2 regions of the Paenibacillus sp. J22R67 genome follow, and region 1 is predicted to be linked to the other one. Evidence: riboswitches for the same ligand, from Rfam matches in the RefSeq annotation. Region 1 holds a riboswitch; the other holds the start of a gene.
What was found. Region 1 has a riboswitch for S-adenosylmethionine ahead of metA (homoserine O-acetyltransferase MetA). Riboswitches for the same ligand answer to the same signal wherever they lie in the genome.

Region 1 (8,283 bases):
TTCTTTTTTACGGAATAAGATATACATCGCAATGCCTAGCACACCCATGAACGCTAAGACGAACTCATCGCCGTGAGCGACATGGAGCCCTAGAATGTTATCAAAGTTCATCCCGAACACACCTGTAATGAACGTCAGCGGCATGAAAATGGTCGTCAGCGCGGTAAAAACACGCATGATATCATTCGCACGGTTAGCCAGGCTGGACTGATAAGCTTCTCGTAAGTTCCCCATGAGATCGCGGAGCGTATCGAACGTATCCACGATTTTCACGGCATTCTCATAAATGTCGCCAAAATATTTCTGGAGCTGATGGTCGATCAGCCTGAGTTCCTTCTTGCCGAGCGTACCGATGACATCGCGCTGCGGAACGAGCACTTTTTTGAGCCAGAGAATTTCCGAACGAAGTCCGATAATCTCATTCAAATGCGATTTTTTGGTCGCTACCAAAATATCTTCTTCCAGCTTTTCAATCTTGGCCTCGATACGGTCACCAACCGCAACGTAATTATCGACGACAAGATCGACTAGATGGTATAGGAAACGATCGGCGCTGTTGACCTCTTCTTCCCAGAGGAAGGGCTTTAAAGCGCGAAGTTCATTAATTTTTTGTCTAGTAACGGTAATAATGACATGCTTGCTAAGAAATAGATTAAGTCCGCGAAGGAAAATCTCTTCATCATCAAAACGAATGCTATTAATTACGATAAAATAATGCGAATCATAAAATTCAATCTTAGGACGCTGTTCCTCTTCGCTCAAGCAGTCCTCCACGGCCAAATCATGTAGATGGAACAAAGGCTGAAGAAGTTCTAAATCCTCGATCCCTGCATCAATCCAATAAAAGCCTTTTTCTGGAGGTGTTAGTGCGACAGACACGTCATCGACCAATGTGAAAATGCCATTCTGAACCCACCGTGTTTTCATCTGATCCACCCCTTTGCATGGAATCAGCCGGTTACGTTCATCATGTGTGTGAGACTACGAATGATGGTATAACCGACTGCATTCCTACACTATAAAATTTACAAAACTTGCAGGTGCTACTCCTCGGTTCCCCGTCCAAACGTATGCCCCCCTTTTGCGTCCGTGTCGAATAATACTTGTCTAGTATAACCCTTCATATACCCCGTTTCAAGCCAAAAAGTTTGGCGAAACAAGTAGAAATGCGCTTTAGATACTTTATGGATTCAGGGCTTGTTCGGTGTCAAAAAAAAAGCGCCATGAAGTTACATGGCGGCTTTCAAGATCTTCGCTTTCAATTCTGTATAAATGTCAGTCAATTCAGAATTACCTCGGAGCAGTAGCTCTTCCTCATTCTCTGCACCGTAGATTCGACATAATAAGGCTGCGGCATCCTCAGCTTGCTGCATAGTTGGCTTCGATGTTTCAATTAGAGCGAAATATCGATGTAATGAAGCGAAAGCAGAGAAGTTATCCGAAGTTGGTGCGGACATAATAGACCCCCTTTATTGGTTAGGTAATGTAATCAGTTTGATATTTATTTAACCCTGTTATGAGCTATTTCAAACACCAATTAACGATACATTTCGTATCAATAATATCATAGCTGGACAGCCTTATGCAATTTCTTTGTTTTTGCAGGTTGTCAGAATCGGTTAATGTCTTGACTTTACCTTATTTTATAGTATGATGATTTTAATCGCATACGTTTCATTTTCTTATCAAGAGTAGGTGGAGGGACTAGCCCTATGACACCCGGCAACCGACAAACCTTTGCAAGCAAAGGGATGCACGGTGCTAATTCTTGCGGAACCGCTTTTAGAAGGCGAATCTGGGAGATAAGAGAAGGACATTGACAGTACTTTCCATGGCCTTTCTCTGATTCCAGAGAAGGTCATTTTTGCATTTAAATACACCCAAAATAAACCATTGAAGAGGAGTGAACAGGATGCCGATCAAGATTCCTGACAACCTGCCTGCCAAAGAAATTTTAAACCAAGAGAACATCTTCACCATGGACGAATCTGTCGCGTATCACCAGGATATACGTCCACTTCGCATTGCTTTGCTGAATTTGATGCCTACAAAAGAAACGACCGAGACGCAATTGCTGCGTTTGATCGGGAATACCCCGCTGCAGGTGGAATTCGTCCTTCTGCATCCGAAAACTCATACTTCTAAGAACACTTCCGTTGAACACCTGGAGTTGTTCTATAAAACTTTTGACGATATTAAAGAAGAAAAGCTGGATGGCATGATTATTACAGGCGCCCCAGTTGAGCAGATGGAGTTTGAAGATGTGAATTACTGGGAGGAGTTGACGCAAATCCTGAATTGGAGCAAAGAAAACGTCACTTCTACCTTGCATATTTGCTGGGCAGCCCAAGCGGGCTTGTATCATCATTTCGGGGTTCGTAAATTTGCGCTGGACAACAAAATATTCGGTGTATTCCCGCACACCGTCGAGGTGCCGAATACGAAGCTTCTTCGCGGTTTTGATGAAGTATTCCATGTGCCGCAATCCCGCCATACCGATGTTCGCCGTGAAGACATTGAGCGATGTCCGGACCTGGAGATTTTATCCGAATCGGAGGAATCCGGTGTCTATATCGCGGCTACACGTGACGGAAAGCATATTTTCGTAACGGGCCATTCCGAGTATGATGCGAATTCATTGAAATGGGAGTATGATCGGGATGTGAGCAAGGGACTTCCTATTGAAATCCCCAAAAATTACTACCCAAACAATGATCCTAGCAGACAGCCTTATAACACTTGGAGAGCGCACGCTAACCTGCTGTTCTCTAATTGGTTGAACTATTATGTGTACCAAGCAACTCCTTTTGAGCTTAACGCTAATATCAATGAAAGCCTGGCAAGTGCGCAACTGTAATTCGAACCCAAATCATGAGGAGGAACTCCCTTTGTTGAAAATCGAAAGTCGTCTCGCCCAAATTGGCTCCATCGAAGAACCTGTAACTGGAGCTATCAGCTTCCCTGTTTATCAAGCTACTGCTTTCCGTCACCCGAAGCTCGGTCAAAGCACTGGTTTTGACTACGCGCGTACCAAAAGCCCAACTCGCAAAGTGCTTGAGGATGCGATCGCTCAATTGGAATCCGGAGATGCCGGTTTCGCATGTTCATCCGGGATGGCCGCGCTGCAAACGGTGTTTGCCTACTTTAGTCAAGGCGATCACTTGATTGTTTCCTTGGATCTATATGGCGGTACGTACCGTCTGCTTGAGAAAATCATGTCTCGCTTCGGTGTAACGGCTACGTATGTAGATACGAACGATTTGGATGGTTTGGAGACTGCTTACCGTTCGAATACCAAAGGGCTGATCATTGAGACGCCGACGAATCCACTCATGATGATCACAGATATCGAACTTGTATGTACATGGGCCCGTAGGAAGGGTATTGTGTCCATCGTCGACAATACGCTTTTAACTCCCTATTTACAGCGTCCACTAGAACTGGGTGCAGACGTCGTCGTTCACAGCGCGACTAAATATTTGGGTGGACACAACGACGTGCTTGCCGGTCTGATTGTGACCAAGGGCAAAGAACTTTCAGAACAAATGGCGTTCCTTCACAATTCGATTGGAGCTGTTCTTGGTCCGCAAGACAGTTGGCTGTTGATGAGAGGCATGAAGACGCTGGCGCTTCGTATGGAGCGTCACGAGCAGAATGCAACAGCCCTTGCGAACTTCTTGCTGGAGCACCCGCTCATCAGCGATGTTTATTATCCGGCACTGGAGTCTCATCCAGGTCATGCCATTCAAAACAAGCAATCCAGCGGAAACACAGGAATTTTCTCCTTTAAAGTGAAAGACGCCAGACTGGTTGAGCCGATTCTGCGTCACATCCAGCTTATTGCCTTCGCGGAGAGCTTAGGTGGCGTTGAATCGTTGATGACATACCCGGCTGTACAAACGCATGCGGATATTCCGCTTGAAATTCGTCAGCAAATCGGTGTGGATGATCGCCTTCTGCGCTTCTCTGTTGGGATAGAACATCAAGATGATCTCATTGCAGATTTAGCGAATGCACTCAGCCTAGCACAAGCTGAATTAGAAGGAGAATCCCTGTAATGAGCCATTCACCGAACGATAAACGCAAGCCTCACGGCAAATTCGCTACAAAACTTATACATTTCGGCGCTGCGATTGATGAAGCGACAGGCGCTTCCAGCGTGCCCTTATATCAGGCGTCAACCTTCCATCAAGCCGATTTAGAGGTTTCTCCAGAATATGATTATACGCGTTCCGGTAACCCTACCCGTCAAGCCCTGGAAGACTACATTACAGTCCTTGAGGGGGGAACGCGCGGCTTCGCCTTTGCATCCGGCATGGCTGCGATTTCCTCGGCTTTCATGCTCCTTTCCCAAGGAGATCATGTCATTGTGACGGAAGACGTGTACGGCGGTACATATCGCTTGCTTACAACAATAATGAATCGGATGGGGGTAGAGTCAACGTTCGTCGATATGACGGATATTGCTGAGGTTCGTGCAGCGCTGCGTTCTAACACAAGAGCTGTGTTCCTTGAAACACCTTCCAATCCAACACTCAAAATCACCGACATTGCCGAAGTAGCTGCTTTTGCCAAAGAGCACGATCTACTGACGATGCTGGATAATACATTCATGACGCCTTACCATCAACGTCCAATTGAGCTAGGAATTGATATTGTGCTTCACAGCGCAACCAAATTCCTGGGCGGACACAGCGATGTCCTTGCTGGACTTGCTGTAGTTGCGAATGATAGCCTTGGCCGCAGAATGAAGCAGATCCAGAACGGGTTAGGTAATGTTCTTGGCATTCAAGATTCATGGCTGCTTATCCGCGGAATGAAAACTTTGAAAGCTCGTATGGAAGTGTCAGAGAAAAGCGCTCAAAGATTGGCGCAATGGTTATCCGAGCAGCCTGACATTGAGGTTGTGTATTACCCGGGACTTCCGAACCATCCTCGCAGAGAGGTTCATGAAAAGCAGTCCCTCGGCTATGGGGCTGTAGTTTCGTTCGATGTAGGATCCGGCGAGAAAGCGAAAAAGATGCTGAGCAAAGTGCGCATACCGCTTGTAGCCGTTTCCCTTGGCGCTGTTGAGAGCATTTTGTCCTATCCGGCTATGATGTCTCATGCCGCGATGCCGAAGGAAGTTCGCCTGCAGCGAGGCATTACTGACGGTCTTGTCCGCTACTCGGTTGGTCTTGAAGACATTGAAGACATAATTGAAGATTTGGAGCAAGCGCTTCGCGGATAAATGATCCGGAATTCCCACAATAGTCATATTTGAAAAAGGTTCCTACTTATGAAAAGCAGCAATTTGCTGCTTTTTTGGCATGAATATGGTACGATGAATGGATACGAGCCATCAGAAATTAAAGGAGTGAAGAGCTGTGAAACCGATCGATCGTATTTTAAATAAAGCACAATCAGGCGGGCGAATTGATGTAGAAGAGTGCATTACACTGTTCGAATCCGATCAAATAGAGAAAATTGGCGATACTGCGAATCAAATTATGAAAAAATGGCATCCGGACCCGATTACTACGTTTGTTATTGGACGGAATATCAACTATACAAATATTTGTGATGTGTACTGCAGATTCTGTGCGTTTTATCGTGCACCAGGTTCAGCTGAAGGGTATGTATTGCCGGACGAAACCATTTTCCAGAAGATTCAAGAGACACTGGATGTGAATGGTACGGAAATTCTGATGCAAGGCGGAACCAATCCGAACTTGCCATTCAGCTATTACACGAACATTTTGCGTGAGATTAAGAAGCGTTTTGACATTACGATGCACTCTTTCTCACCAGCTGAAATTATGAAAATGAAAGACGTTTCAGACGGCTTATCCTTAGAAGAAGTTGTTCGCCAACTGCATGAAGCTGGACTGGATTCCTTGCCTGGCGGCGGCGCCGAAATTTTGGATGACCGGACTAGACGTAAAATTAGTAAGCTCAAAGGCTCATGGCGCGACTGGATGGATGTGATGCAAACCGCTCACAAAATTGGTATGCATACAACGGGCACCATGGTTATCGGTTTCGGTGAATCGATGGAGGAGCGTGCGCTCCACATGCTGCGTATCCGAGATGCACAGGACGATGTATTGATGCAGAAGCTTAATACACCAGGTTTCCTTGCGTTCATTCCGTGGACATTCCAACCGGATAATACGAACATGAAGGCAGAGAAAGTAACGCCTGAGGAATATTTGAAAACATTAGCAATTAGCCGGATTATGCTCGACAATGTTCCGAACTTCCAATCCTCTTGGGTAACCATGGGACCTGAAGTGGGTAAACAGACCCTGAGCTACGGCTGCAACGACTTCGGTTCTACGATGATTGAAGAAAACGTGGTATCCGCGGCGGGTACGACGCACAAAGTCAACGTTACTTCAACGCTGGACATCATTCGCCAAGCGGGCAAAATTCCTGCACAGAGGAACACAAAATACCAAATTTTGCGTGTTTTCGACGACGTGAATGTGAAGATTGATAAAGATTTTGTCATGCAGAATTAATCTTTAACGCATTAATAAAGAAGCCTCCATCCCACTTGTATCGTGGTTGGAGGCTTTTTTTGCATGAATTATCGCGCATCCTGCTGCAAGGGAGCCGTGTGGATGATCGTTTTGTTTTTACCCGTTTTCTTGGCTATGTATAAGGATTGATCGGCGCCAGCGAAAAGCAGCTCTTTGGAGGTCCCTGGTTGGTATTCACTGAGCCCGATAGAGATGGTGACAGCTTGACCTTTCAGCTCTTCCTGTTTCATTTGGGAAATTTGCCACCGGATTCTTTCCAGTAAATCAAACACCACATCGGTGTTCTTCTCTGTGAAAATGATAGCGAACTCTTCGCCGCCGTATCTGGCCACAAAGTCATTGAGACCTATATGATTTTTCAAGGCGCTACTAACGTTTTTCAAGACAGCATCCCCAGCTCTGTGGCCGTAAGTATCATTAACTTTCTTGAAATTGTCAATGTCGAGCACGGCGAGATGAATGCAGAAGTGACCTAGAGCGTTTTGCATAATGAGCTCATCCAAGTATTCATGGAAGGTAATATGGTTATACAAATCAGTTAGCGCATCTGTTTTGGAGAGTTTGTCCATGATAATATTTTTGATCAATAGTTCCTGTTTCAATTCTGTTGTGATTTGCAAATTGTTCAGGATTTCAACGCCGCGCTTGATAATTCCGAAAGTAACGATCGAAATAATGCTCAGCACCGGCAATATGGTTAGGAGATCAACAAATGTATAATCTGCGAGTAAACGCAATTTTACAGTAAAAAGAATAGAGAAGGAGACTAGTGATAAGGCTACGGAATAAATAATTTTGGAGAATTGCAGGTAAAAAATAGAAACAAAAACCGGGAGTAAAAGGTAAAGGATGACGAGATTTATTTCGTAATTGAAGTAAATAATCGTGAAGGACAAGATCGCACCGCCGCTAATGATTTGGTAATCCAGCAGCTTTTTATAATATTTATTGGTCGATTCTAGTACGAGTAGGATAAGGATCATGGTGAGGACGGAAATAATGAGATGCCCTGACGTGTTGGAAGCATCCCTTTTTGTGGTAAAAGAGTAGAGAAGTTCGAATGGTAGCTGAAGCATGACAAGGAACCAGTAGGTGTTCAGTAACTTGCGGTTCCAAGCGTGTCTGTGCAGCTGGTATGCGTCTATTTGCATGGATACTCACTCCAATATGAGACTAAAGCACTATGATGACTATCATAGCATGAAAATTTGCGGGATTGGAATACCTTTACTTAAAGATTTGATAAAAAATACTGAAAGGAAATGGCAATTTGTTCGTTGTATATCTCCTACCTATCGACCATATACTCTTAAGAGGAGGATGTATTGATGGAAGGAGTGAGGGTATGGAGCTGTTTACTATCGTGATCATGAAGGTTGATGAGTCATACGTGCGTTCGCTAAGCGCTCAAATAGAACGTGAGCTGCAACTTTTACATATTGTTGAAAGTGGATGGACAATTGCATACGAATGGACAGAAACACATGCATATATCCACCTTGAATCGAAGTTAACTGACAAGGAAATTTCGGCAGTGCGAGGCCAGATGAGGCCGAATCTCGCTGGTGTACTAGCAGATCACATCATTGCAGAGAAGGAATCGAATATTTTACGCAACCTGCTTATCAAAGAATTTAAGTATGAGACCAAAGAAGACCTGGAAGCTATCGAAGGTTATTGCAAACCATCCGTATATACAGACACAGGGATGGAAGACTCCCCTGTTCTCACCAACAGCTTTGGTATTCAACGACGCAGA
Region 2 (8,283 bases), on a different contig from region 1:
AGACGGTTAGGCAGGTATCCAACATATTTATGTTGGTAGATCGTGTTTTCCTTCGATGTCATGAACTTCACGAATTCCCATGTTGCTTCTTTTTCAGCATCTTTCAGCTTGGAAGTGATCGCCAATTGACATCCGCCTGTTGGAACTCCATACGATTTATTAGCAGGCATAAAGTCGGTTGCCATTACAAAGTTATTTCCTTTAGCAACCTCTAAGCTTGCAGAAACACCCGCAGTAGATCCGATCTTGAAAGCTGAAATCTGGTTGGTCCAATCCTTATCTGCGTCAGCACCAGCCGTCTTTCCTACAACAAACTTGATCAGACCGTCATCGGACATCTTCTTCCAAAACTCTACCGGCGCGACACCTTCAGCCGAGTTGAAAGTGGCTTTTTTCCCATCTTCGCTTAGTACCTTACCACCGCTTTCAGCAACGAGTGCCTCATATTCCCAAACACCTACTGCCATCGTCATCGGCGTCTTCCCTTTTGATTTCAGAACGCGGGAATACTCCTCTAATTCCTTCCAGTTTTTCGGACCGGCAGGATCCAAACCAGCATCTTTTAACATCGTCACATTTTTATAAAAAATCGGAGTACTTCTCATAAATGGAATCCCATATAGCTTGCCATCCACATAGGCATTCCCCATCAGACCCGGATTGAAATCCTTAATATTAACTTGCGCCTCATCCCTTGCTGCCAGAGGAGTCAAATCTACAAGCATGCCTGAACGTGAGAAAATCCCGGTAGATGCAATTTCAAGGTCAAAAACGGCAGGTGCGTTTCCAGCAGCAAATGCAGCTTGCACTTTCGCATGAAGATCATCGTAGTTGCCTTGGTTTGCTTGCTGAACTTCAATTTTGTTCTGTGACTCATTGAATTTCTTCACCAGGTTTTGTTTTGCTTCTTCAATTTTCCCACCGTTTGCAGTCCAATATTTAATGACGATTTTGCCTTGTGGAGAGGAAGCCGTACTTGCTGAACCCGAAGCAGCCTTGTCTCCTGCTCCACCTGTTCCGCATGCTGTAAGCATGATGATTGAACTAACTGCAAGAATCGATACCAATTTTTTCTTAAACATTTGTAGTTCCTCCCAATTTTTAGTATGGATCCAAAAAGAAAGAAGCCTAAATCAACCGCCGACTTAAAGTCGGCCGCTAATCAGGCTTCTCCACTACTCCAACCTACTGCTATTTACTTGTCTGGCTTTATCATAATCGACCAGTATTAAATGAGTGTTAAGTAGTTGTTAATATTATGAAAATTACTTCATCCAATATTTCGAATCATCTTTTCTTCTGTGGAATACGTTTCTCGCCATAAATCCGATTTCGAGGTAGATACCGCCGTTGCTCCATTTTTAAATCCATCCATGACATGGCTTCGTTCGTACACCAAACCGCCTGTAATGATTGGAATGGTTGTGAACTTCTTGAGCTCCCCGATCATTTCTGGAATTCGTGCTGGCATAACCTCAATGATGTCAGGTTCAACGTGAGTAAGGCTTTTGGATATGTTCTCCACCCCTTCCGTGTCCACTAGGAAGAAGCGTTGAATGGTAAGCAACCCCATTTTCTTCGCTGTTTTGACAACATTCGTTTTCGTGGTAATAATCCCGGTCGGTTTAATCACTTTGGCCAAGTAATCCATCCCATAGGAATCGGTACTTAAGCCGCCTATTTTCTCCAAGTGAAGGAATACAGGCAGTTGGTGCTTATTGAACAAATCGACATAGCCTTTTATAACGCCGATATGCCCAGTTAAGAGAAAGACGCCGCTTAATTGGTTTTTAAGTGAGAGGGCAATTTCGATTTGTTTTGGCTCCTTGATGGAAGCCACCATGCGGTGTGTGCTTAATCTTTCAATAAACAAACTGCCTTCATCATTCTTAAGCCTAATCATCCATCAAGACCTCCCCGGATAAGAAACTATACTTGTTCCGCTTCTATTCGTAAAGAGACTGTGCATTCCCGATCTGAATCTACACCGCGTGCGGTAGGATTATGTCTAAAATGCTTCATATTGTTGTACAACATCTCAACATTCTCTGTAAGGGCTGCATCCGTTAAATCAATAGCCGTAATACGGATTTCATCTTGCTCAACGTCCACGATCCGCAAACCATGCTGATCCAAACAAGCCGATAGTTGAACAAACGTCCAGTTATTTTGCTTAACAATAGAATCAATGTGCGTATGACCGTTAAAGTAAATCCCTACGCCCTCTTTCTTGCTTAAAATCTTCCACATATCAATGCTTGGGTGAATAGAACCTTTATCTTTATTGGAGTTAGTTGTTGTATTATGTACTGGATGATGAGCGAAAACTAAGACAGGTTTCGTCCCAGATGCTGTTATGACATCTTCAAACCATTGCATTTGCTCTTCGTCAACCCAGCCTCCCCAATCCTCGAAATCCATTTCTTTTGCTGTATCTAGAAATACGAGCACGGCCTTGTCACTTACTACTGCGTGGTAACGGTTTTGACCCGTAATTTCGAGAACTTCCCTTCTTGTTTGAGCATACAGATCATGGTTGCCCAAAGCATGATAGAACGTTCTATCACTTTTTCGTAGTAAACCATAGACTTCATTAAGCTCCGAGGAGTGCCCATAATTCGTTAAATCCCCCAAAGAGATATGAGCATCACCTTCCAATTCTAAAAAGCGTCCCAATAATGTTTCATAGAAACCATTACGTGCCTCTAACCAACCAGGAATTGTTTCATCAATTTCGTGATAATGTAAGTCTCCCATTAATACTAGCTTCATAAGATCTCTCCTTCTCTCACTTCAAATTTGATGTTACCATTCTCATAGTAATCATAATTAAGGAGTATTAAATCTATTTACAATTTCATTTATAAATTTTGTAAATTCTTTACTTGATTTTTCCAAAAGTCATGATTAACCCTATTTAATTTGTAAAATTAAACAAATATTTGCATGGGGAGAGTAGTGAAATTCCCTTGACAACCGAGTGCTTTGTAGTAATATTGAACGTAATCGAATATAATGATTTTTCTTATCAAGAGTAGGTGGAGGGACTAGCCCGATGATACCCGGCAACCGACAAACCTTTGTTTAGCAAAGGGATGCACGGTGCTAATTCTTGCGGAAACGCTTGTGAAGCGAATCTGGGAGATAAGAGCGAGGCTATGACTTTGAATTCCTATGACCTTTCTCTGTTTCCAGAGAAGGTCATTTTTGCTTTTTCGAGCTATTCCACTTGTTTAAAGGAGTGACAAGATGTCGATTGCCATAAAAAATTACATGACGACAGATGAAACAGTTGAATCTCGCCAGGATATTCCTCCCCTTCATCCTATTTTGCTGCATTCAAAAATCAAGATTACCCGAATAGAGTGTTTTCGCTATGACAACGAACTTGCAAAAAAGTTGCAGCTTGGAAATGAGGCCGATGATATCTGCGGACTAATTGCTATCACCACAGATGCAGGAGCCGTTGGCTTCAGGGAATTTGCAATTCCTTCAAGCAGCTTGAAATGCGATTTGACTACGTGGGTTGCTCTTTTTCAGCGAATAAAAGGCCTGACTTTGACCGAGACTGTGAACTATGCTGAGCGAAAACAAGAGGCCTGGGGACCCGTAAGATTAGATTTAATTGAGTCTGCCATTATGGATTTAATTGGAAAGTTAGGGTCACCCTCAGCAGACAACAAGGATCAAACAAATATCTTGGATCGGGCCTATTTATTCAACCATACGCAAGCGTATATTTCCTTCTAGTACGTATGCCCGTCAGCTCCCGTGGTGGTTAAATTAAAGTTCACTTGCATGCGCTTGAATTGAACGTACAGGAAGATGCCCGATGATAGCGTGATGATGCCTGACCAAAAAAACCAGGCCTGCACACCGAAGTTGCTCACGATCAAGCCTGCCAGCGAGAGCCCAATTGGTGCGGAGAGCAACGTGACACTCGTCACCAGAGAGATGACGCGCCCCAGAATCTCGGGTTCGAAAGACCGTTGAAGCATTGCCGCATAAGGGCCATTGAAGAACGGGGACATCATCCCCATGATGGTCGAGAGGATGACGAAGAAGATGAACAATCCTTGGCCAATCACACCAATAGCTACGCAGGTTAGGCCGATTCCGAGCATACTTAGGCAAATATACGAAATGTCCTTCAAACGAGAACCGAGCATGGACAGTAGAAACGAACCTACGATCATCCCGATACCGAATAAGCCATCAACGATGCTAGCACTATAACCCCCTCGACCAAAATGCGTCAGGGTCATCAAGGGAAATAAGGTAGGAAGCGGCATGATCGCAATACCGAAAATACCGGTGCCAATGGTAAGCAGAACAATTGGTTTCACCTGAATGAAGGCATTCCAACCGAATTTGAACTCGCTAAAAAAGGATGGTGTGGTCGGGGGTGAAACTGCCTTTGGCTGGCGAATTTTTGTAAACAGAAGCATGATATTAGCGATCAAAGCGCCAAATACATCCAGAAACAGCAGGATTCCCAGAGAGGTCGCCGAGTATACGGCAATGCCAAGCACAGGCCCTGCTATCATTGAGAACGAATTAATTAATTGCTGCCAGCCAGCCACCCTAGTCAGTTGATCTTCTGGAGCAATGAGCGGAATCGCTGCCTGGAATGAGGGAGCATGGAACGCAGATGCTGTTGAGCGGATCAGCAGGATGACATAAACAAATACCAAACTCGGATCACCCAAATAATAATAGAGGCCTAATGCTAAGCTAAAAAGAGCAATCGTCCCATCCGCTGCAATCATCGTCTTCTTGCGATTCCAGCGATCTAGCCACACGCCGATAAAAGGGCCAAGGATGACTTGCGGCAAAAATCCCGCAAGCCCGGCGATCATCAGGACAACGGCAGACTCGGTCGTTTTCGTCAAATGCCAAATGATCGAGAATTGAACCATGGACGTAGTCAGAATCGAGAAAAGCTGTCCGCTAAAGATTAGAGCAAACGTTTTTTTCCATTGCTGTTGCATGATTTTAGCCTCCAATAGTCCTCTATAACATCCTATGGAGGTATTTCACCATACAACCAACTTCCACCTTCTCCTGGGTAAAAGAAATTTCATAAAACTTAGCGGAATTCCGCTAAGTGTTTCTCTTGAAGGAACACATGCATCTTTGAAAGGAGTAAATCTTCTTGTCAGATACCGCTAAATCAAACAAAAATGGCCATCTCTGGCTCATTACAGCTGTCGCTTTGGGTACGTTGCTCAACCCATTGAACACAACCATGATTTCCGTCGCTTTTTCCAGGCTGCAGGAAGAGTTTCATGTCACGTATGCCTCGATTTCTTGGCTCATAGCAACCTACTATGTGGCTAGTGCTGTGGCACAGCCTGTCATGGGCAAGGTCGGCGATTTATTCGGTCGCAAAAAAATCTTCATGCTTGGACTCGCCCTCATCACCGTCTCCTCCATGCTGGCGCCACTATCAACGAGCTTCGGCTGGTTAATGACTTTTCGTGTCATTCAAGCGATCGGCAGCTCCGCCCTGTTCCCGAATGGCATGGGCATCATCCGCTCGGTCATCACGACGAATCAAGCGAGAGCGCTTAGTGTCATGTCGGTGTTCTCCTCGACCTCTGCAGCGCTAGGTCCATCGCTCGGAGGATTTTTAATTCAATATAGCGACTGGCCCTCTATTTTTCTCATTAATTTTCCGTTTATAATCGTTTCTTTCGTGCTTGCTCTCCGAATGATGCCTAAGGACACACCACGGAAACACTCCGCTGCGGGAGCTCTGGATATTACGGGCATCGTCTTCTTTACCGCGCTGATCTTCAGTTGGCTGTTCTTTTTCTTATCGTTCAAATCAGGTGTCAACTGGCTGTTGCTACTGCTTAGTCTAGTGCTCAGCATAGGTTTTTATTGGTATGAAGCCAAGCGAAAACAGCCATTTATCGATGTCCTGTTTCTTAAGCGGAACGTCGATGTTTGCTTCGTTTATTTGCAATTTATTTTAGTGAATATTGTATTTTACTCAATTATGTTTGGTATCCCTTCCTATTTGCAGCAGGTGCGGCATTATAACGGGCAACAAGTGGGATTGATCATGTTATCTATCTCAGGTTTTGGTATTCTAGTCACCCCCATAGTGGGCAGATGGATTGACCGTTCCGGTTCGCGAACGCCACTGCTGGTCGGTACGCTATTCGTTGTGGCTGGAACCTCCCTGTTGTTAACCATTCATGATAGCTCCACAGCGGTTTGGATCTTTATTTGCTTATCTGTGCTCGGCATAAGCAACGGATTTCAGAATCTTGGGCTGCAAACAGCCCTGTATTCCTATGTGACAACGGCGGAGACTGGCATTGCCTCGGGGATGTTCATGACTTCGCGTTTTATGGGAACAATATTATCCTCAAGCCTACTTGGAACGGTTTTCAGCAGTCAAATCACGACCGAGCACTTTCACAGCTTAATTATCGGCTGCGTTATTATCAGCGTGTTGATGCTTCTATTGTCTCTTCGTATGTTTGTTAGAGGGAGAAGCGGTGCCGAGCAAGTCCAGTCGCAGTAACTTTATCATAAGGAAACGGTACATGAGGAGGAGTGTGCGATGAATATAAGCAATAACCAAACTGTAACTTTGGGTATGGGGTGCTTCTGGAGTCCTGATGCTTTGTTCGGGCAGCTGACTGGCATCACGAGAACGCGTGTGGGATTTGCAGGAGGAACGACAGAGAACCCGAATTACAGGCAAATGGGAGATCACTCTGAGACCGTTGAAATGGATTACGATCCAAGTATCGTGAGTTTGGAGACCATCTTGCATGTGTTCTGGAGCAACCATAATCCAGTAAATATAAATGATTACAAAGGCCGGCAGTACAGATCATTGGTATTGTATCGTGACCCGATTCAGATGGATATCATCCATAAAGCCATGGCTGACAGCGAGGAACAAGGAAATGGCAGACCGGACACCGATGTTGCTCCCTTTACCGGCTTTTATCCTGCTGAGGAGAGACATCAGAAATACTATTTGAAACGGTATCCCGATGCGCTGGACAAGCTGAAGCCTCTTTTTCCAACCGATGAAGATCTGACAAACGCAACTTTGGCTGCACGGTTAAACGGACTTGCAAAAGGTTATACGAATATGGATAAAATCATCAATGAAATCCGGACTTGGCTAATTAGCAGTGATGAGCAAGAAGAGATCATTCGACTTATCAAACGAATAAAATGGTAGCGAAAGATCACCTTCAGCAATGAGAAAAAGGCAACCGATCTATGTAGATGGGCTGCCTTTTCCTGTTAATTGGTATATGTATTCTTCACACGTTTGGAATTGATAAAATAGGGGATCCATATTAAACAAGTGACAAATGATTTAACAATATTTCTACCTTGTTCCCCCATAAGTTCGTGAGTGGCCATTTCCTCCATGGAGTTTGAAATAAAATAATAGCCAATATTAGCAGCAAAATTAATCAGATAAAAATTTATCACCATATATTTCAATAATTTCTTTCTTTTCAAAATAAGGTATCCAAGGAATACGGGGAAAATCACATAAAATAAATTTAAAACTGTTTCATAGATGATAACAAAAGAATATTTCCAGTTTTCTTCATACAATTGCAACATACGTCCACTTTGGTAAACGGGCAGTATCGTATCTATCAAATAGTATAAGGAGCTCCCGAATGTTAATAAGAAACCTAACGTTACCAAGTAAAGCCAGCCACCAAAACCATATGGCTTAGCCTTGTCCTCTATGGGTGGTACTATTTCTGTGTTTGTCATTGAGTCCCCCATCTATCTTCTCCATCTGCTAACATTTTGTTTCAAAAAATGGTTCCTGTCAATCAAAAACTCCGGCACTCCTCTTCACATAAACGACAAAGACCCGCAATAAATTGCGAGTCTTTTTTGTATAGCTAGCCCTGCTGATTATATCCGTTGCCGATACCGGGAAAAGAAGGTGGCCGCGACACATACCCCGTATAGGACGCTTGCGGATGTTGCGCCGCTTGCGGTGGGTAGCTGTCATACCGCGCCTGATGTTGATGCGAGCAATCGACTGGCGGCCCGATCGTAACTGTGCCCTTGATCGGAGCTAACGCCTGCGTTATCAACGCTTGATCCAAGCAGTATGTATGAGCGAGCATGTTTCTTGGTGCCAGCTTGAGGAAGTCGGATACCGCGATGAATTCCGGTACAGGCGCATCGAAGATTGCAAGTAGATGCGTATCGTCTTCGGTAGCCATCTCCCAGTGGAACCAGCCCTGGGGAATATTAGCTACCTGGCCGGGCGTA

Region 2: linked by a shared signal. The riboswitch ahead of AC58VC_RS19255 (hypothetical protein) and the one ahead of metA (homoserine O-acetyltransferase MetA) in region 1 are both predicted to bind S-adenosylmethionine.

Annotation. Positions count from the first base shown of each region.
Region 1 covers NZ_JCAUAX010000003.1:90,186-98,468, forward strand. The annotation lists gene corA (magnesium/cobalt transporter CorA) at 1-927, opposite strand, end outside; gene AC58VC_RS12495 (hypothetical protein) at 1,230-1,457, opposite strand; SAM riboswitch class I at 1,680-1,809, shown strand; gene metA (homoserine O-acetyltransferase MetA) at 1,913-2,857, shown strand; gene AC58VC_RS12505 (aminotransferase class I/II-fold pyridoxal phosphate-dependent enzyme) at 2,892-4,058, shown strand; gene AC58VC_RS12510 (trans-sulfuration enzyme family protein) at 4,058-5,230, shown strand; gene mqnC (cyclic dehypoxanthinyl futalosine synthase) at 5,367-6,503, shown strand; gene AC58VC_RS12520 (GGDEF domain-containing protein) at 6,572-7,675, opposite strand; gene ytxC (sporulation protein YtxC) at 7,870-8,283, shown strand, end outside.
Region 2 covers NZ_JCAUAX010000004.1:684,752-693,034, reverse strand. The annotation lists gene AC58VC_RS19270 (ABC transporter substrate-binding protein) at 1-1,082, opposite strand, end outside; gene AC58VC_RS19265 (glycerol-3-phosphate responsive antiterminator) at 1,271-1,903, opposite strand; gene AC58VC_RS19260 (metallophosphoesterase family protein) at 1,930-2,772, opposite strand; SAM riboswitch class I at 3,023-3,151, shown strand; gene AC58VC_RS19255 (hypothetical protein) at 3,250-3,750, shown strand; gene AC58VC_RS19250 (MFS transporter) at 3,747-4,991, opposite strand; gene AC58VC_RS19245 (MFS transporter) at 5,156-6,538, shown strand; gene AC58VC_RS19240 (peptide-methionine (S)-S-oxide reductase MsrA) at 6,578-7,213, shown strand; gene AC58VC_RS19235 (DUF2569 domain-containing protein) at 7,279-7,770, opposite strand; gene AC58VC_RS19230 (cupin domain-containing protein) at 7,905-8,283, opposite strand, start outside.